2 regions of the Nocardia pseudovaccinii genome follow, and region 2 is predicted to be linked to the other one. Evidence: predicted binding sites of a transcription regulator. Region 2 holds the regulator's gene; the other holds the start of a gene.

Region 1 (2,464 bases), 340 kb from region 2:
ATGGCCCGTGCCACCGACTCACCGAGCGAGGTCTTGCCGACACCGGGCGGACCGACCAGTGCGAGCACGGCGCCGGAACCACGTCCGCCGACGACCTCGAGTCCGCGCGCGGCCCGGCGGGAGCGCACGGCCAGGTACTCGACCATGCGATCCTTGACCTCGTCCAGGCCGTGGTGATCGGCGTCCAGCACCGCGCGGGCGGCCGAAACATCGGTGCTGTCAGTGGTTTTCACGGTCCATGGCAGGTCGAGGACGGTGTCCAGCCAGGTCCGGATCCAGCCGGATTCCGGGCTCTGATCGCTGGCCCGCTCCAGTCGACCGACCTCGCGCAATGCCTCGGCGCGCACGTCATCGGGCAGATCGGCCTGCTCGACCCGGGTGCGGTAGTCGTCGGCGCCGTCGGGCTCGTCCTCGCCGAGTTCCTTGCGAATGGCATTGAGCTGCTGGCGCAGCAGGAATTCGCGCTGACTCTTCTCCATGCCCTCGCGGACATCTTCGCTGATCTTCTCGGTGACCTCGGCCTCGGCGATATGCGCCTTCGTCCACTCGATCAGCTTGGTCAAACGCTGTGCGGTATCGGGGGTTTCGAGCAGCTCACGCTTCTCGTCGGCGGTCAGGTACGGCGCGTAGCCCGCGGTGTCGGCGATCGCCGACGGATCGGTCAGCTGATTGACCGCGTCGATGATCTGCCAGGCCTCGCGGCGCTGCAGCACCGAAACGACCAGCTTCTTGTATTCGGCCGCAAGCTCTTTGGTGCGACCGTCGGCGGCGGGCGTCTCGACCGGTTCGGCCTCGACCCACAGCGCGGCGCCCGGCCCGGTGACCCCGTGACCGATCTTGGCGCGCCGTTCGGCCTTCAGCACCGCGGCGGGCGCGCCACCGCGCATCCGGCCGACCTGTTCGATGGTGGCGACGACGCCGTAGGAGGCATAGCCCTCGGTCAATCGGGGCGCGAGCAGCACCGCGTCGGTATTCGCGGCGCGCGCGGCGTCGATGGCGGCCTGCGCCGATTCGTCCAGTTCGATGGGCACGACCATGCCCGGCAGCACGATCGGATCGGTCAGGAACAGCACCGGCAGGTTCTGTGGTGTAGTCACGTGTTCGACCCTTCCAAAAGTTGAGCGATGTCCAGTCAACCCCGGGTCTTCCGTGTTTGTTCCACACCGCTGCCCACGTTCGCTCAGAGCGATCAGCGTTCGATGCGGCACTAGAATTCAGAGCGTGTTCGAAGTCGATGCGCGGCCGGTATCCGGACCTGTTCGCTGCGACGATCCGGACGGGCTGAGTATTGGTGAGACCGCACGTCTTACCGGGATCAGCGTGCACACCCTGCGCTACTACGAGCGCGCCGGCCTGGTCCTGACCCCCGTCGACCGCACCGCCAGCGGGCGGCGGCGCTACCACCAGCTCGACCTGGACTGGATCTACGTATGCACCAGGCTGCGCGCCACCGGAATGCCCATCCAGACCATCCGTCGCTATGCCGAACTCGTGGCCGCCGGAAGCGGCAACGAACCGGAACGCATCGCGCTGATGGAGGCGCATCGCGGCGAGGTGGTCGCCAAACTCGCCGAGATCCAAGAGAATCTCGCGCTCATCGACCGCAAGCTCGATATCTATCGAGGTCGAATCGCGATCGGCGACCGCGATTTCCCTGCACACCCGGGCTGATACCTCCGTCGGTAACGGCATAGGTGTTGTGGCGCTGACAACAGCGGGACCGCCCTCTTGTTGGGCGGATCGTGCCGGTGTTCGCTGAGCCGCTGCATCCGAGAGGAGCACGTGGGGGTTCGGACAGGACTGGAAGCAGGCGGGGGCGGTGCTCGCCGTTGTGGGGCACTGATGCTGCTGGATGCGGTGCAAGACCTCGGGCTCAGTCCCGCATTGACACCCCGTCGGAGCCAGTGAGAATGTTGGCAGCTAGATATCTCACCACCTGGGCGGCTTTAGGGGGATCCAACGATGACAACACTCACCTCCGGAGTGTTCATCGATTGGGAAGAGCTGACCGGCCTGTCCAAGTTCTCCGTCGATCTGATCACCTTTCCGATCTTCAGTGCGCTCGCCGGTTGGCTCACCAACTGGACCGGCGTGCTGATGCTGTTCTGGCCGGTCATTTTTCGCGGAATCCGGATTCCCGGCCTCCAGGTGTTGTATCCGTATTTTCCGCGCCGGGTCCAGGTACTGCCGACATTCTCCGGTGACGGCCGTCGGCTCGGATTCCAGGGATTCATACCGGCGCGCGCGGAGAAGATGGCGAGCATTTGCGTCGACAAGGCGCTGATGCGCATCGGCAGTCCGCGGGATTTCATCCACGAACTGGATCTGGAGAGTATTGCCGATTACATCGCGATACTCGCGAGCAAACAGGTGAAACCGCTCGTCGACGAGGTGATGTACCGGGAGAATCCGGACCTGTGGCGCGGGGTGCCGAAGGCGATGAAACAGGTCATCTATCAGCGGG
Region 2 (2,464 bases):
GCAGGACTTCAATATCGGGGACATCTTCGGCCAGGCGAATGCCGGCGACGGTGGCCTCGGTGACCTGCTGGGCGGCCTGTTCAACCGGGGTGGCACGCGGACCGCGAGCCGTCCGCGCCGCGGCGCCGATGTGGAGACCGAGACGACCCTCGGCTTCCGCGAGGCCGCACAGGGTGTCACGGTTCCGCTGCGGATGACGAGTCCGTCGCCGTGTACGACCTGTCACGGCAGCGGCGCCAAGCCGGGGACCAGTCCGCGAGTCTGCCCTGTCTGCAATGGCAACGGGGTGATCAGCCGCAACCAGGGCGCGTTCGGCTTCAGCGAGCCGTGCGACGAATGCCGTGGTAGCGGTTCGATCATCGACGATCCGTGTGTCGACTGCCACGGCAGCGGCATCCAGAATCGGACCCGCACCATCACGGTGCGGATTCCCCCTGGTGTCAGCGATGGGCAGAAGATCCGGCTGGCCGGACAGGGCGAGGCCGGACTGCGTGGTGCGCCCTCGGGTGACCTCTATGTGACCGTGCACGTGAGCCAGGACAAGGTCTTCGGCCGCAACGGCGACGACCTGACGCTGGTACTGCCGGTCAGTTACAGTGAATTGGTGCTGGGCACAACGGTTTCCGTGCCCACGCTGGAAGGGCGCGTCGGTGTCAAGGTGCCCCCGGGCACTGCGGACGGTCGCATCCTGCGGGTGCGCGGCCGTGGCGTGCCCAAGCGCGGTCCCGGCGGCGGGGCGGGCGATCTGCTCGTCACCGTCAAGGTGGCCGTGCCGCAGAAGCTGGACGACAATGCCGCCGAGGCGCTCAAGCGCTACGCGGAGGCCGAGAAGACCAGCGGGTTCGATCCACGTGCGGGATGGGCAGGTGCGTGATGTCCGATAATCCGAAGCAGGCGTCCGGCGGGGCGTCGCGGGCGGAGTTCTTCATGATCTCCGTGGCGGCCCAGTTGGCGGGTATGCACGCGCAGACACTGCGCACGTATGACCGCCTCGGACTGGTTACGCCGCAACGGACTTCGGGTGGCGGTCGACGTTATTCGGCACGGGACGTCGAACTGCTCCGCGAGGTGCAGCGGCTATCCCAGGACGAGGGCGTCAATCTGGCGGGCATCAAGCGCATCATCGAACTCACCAATCAGGTCGAGGAACTGCAACAGCGCGTCGCCGAGATGTCGGCCGAGCTGGATCGGCTGCGCACGGGGTATCGCCCCGATCTCGCGCCGCCGCAACGCAGTACCGCACTGGTGGTGTGGAAGCCGCGCAATAGGCGCTGATAAGCGCGAAAGGCTCCGGGATTCGGTTTCGGCCGAGCCCGGAGCCTTTTGTCATTTCGTGCCGATAATTTGAATGCGTTATGTCGCAACGCCGAATCGGGTTGTGGACCCGAATAACCATCGGCAGTGCTCGAGCAAACTCCGGAACCGGGTTTCATTACCCGACAACCGGTTCAGCCCCTCGTGGGCGTCGGCATGTGGTTCGGCAGGGTTGCCAACGATGTGCCGAGCTGCGAAGTTTGCTGTGGCCCTTGCCGCAGCAAACAATGCGCCGGAGCAGGCCGCCGATTCCGTCGGTCGCCAGGTCGGCCTATGCCTGCGGTTTGCTCGAGCCGGATGGGCGGTCCCGGATCGTGGGTTGCCGCGCGATCGCTCCGAGATTACGAATGGGATGAATCTTGCAAACCGGGCCTTCCGAATTCGGTGATTATATGCCGGATTTCGTCGTCGTGTTCGTTCTTTCGGTTTGTTTTCAAGGGTTTTCGTGGTGCGACTCCTCGGTTCGGGGGAATTACATGCGTGATGTTTATGCGACTGATACCGCGGCTGGCAAACCTCGCCTACACTCGTTACGCATCGGCTGCTGTCGAGTGTCCCGCAGCACTTCACTCGCCGGCACGGGTTTGTGTTCGAGTGCAAAAGGGGTTGTGACACAAATGGACTCGCGGACCGTCGCTTTGATAAGAACGACGTTCAAGGCGGTTGCTGCGGAGGAGGGGGGTCCGGCCAAGCTAGCCAGTTCGTTCTACGCAATTCTGTTCACGGACTATCCCGCCGTCCGGGATTTCTTCCCCGCAGCGATGGATTCCCAGCGTGACAGATTGGTCAAGGCCATCTCCTACGCGCTGGATCGGCTCGAGGAGCCGAATAAGTTATTGCCATTCCTCGCCCAACTCGGGCGCGATCACCGCAAGTACGGGGTGCAGGCCGCGCATTACACCGCCGTGGCGACCTCGTTGAAGTCCGCGATGCGGATCTTCGCGGGCACCGAGATGTGGACCGACGAGGTCGACCGGGCGTGGGACGAGGGCCTGAAGATCATCGGCGACACCATGATCGGCGCGGCCGAACAGGAATCGGCGCCGCCGGTCTGGAGCGGGACCGTCGTCGAGTGCCGCGAGGTGCTGCGCAATCTCGCCGTGGTGCGGCTGCAGTTGAATCAGCCGATGCAATACGCCGCGGGCCAGTA

What was found. The regulator HspR, encoded in region 2, represses chaperone genes until heat shock. The targets are predictions, from matches to a motif close to ANNTGAGTNNNNNNNACTCANNT.
Region 1: the regulator HspR is predicted to act here: its motif matches at 1,116-1,138, upstream of lon (endopeptidase La).

The regions. Positions count from the first base shown of each region.
Region 1 covers NZ_CP192074.1:9,746,415-9,748,878, forward strand. Annotated here, with positions in the region: gene lon (endopeptidase La) at 1-1,037, opposite strand, end outside; gene ACQPZ2_RS43730 (MerR family transcriptional regulator) at 1,222-1,671, shown strand; gene ACQPZ2_RS43735 (hypothetical protein) at 1,963-2,464, shown strand, end outside.
Region 2 covers NZ_CP192074.1:9,410,734-9,413,197, reverse strand. Annotated here, with positions in the region: gene dnaJ (molecular chaperone DnaJ) at 1-874, shown strand, start outside; gene ACQPZ2_RS42295 (heat shock protein transcriptional repressor HspR) at 874-1,275, shown strand; gene ACQPZ2_RS42290 (FAD-binding oxidoreductase) at 1,932-2,464, shown strand, end outside.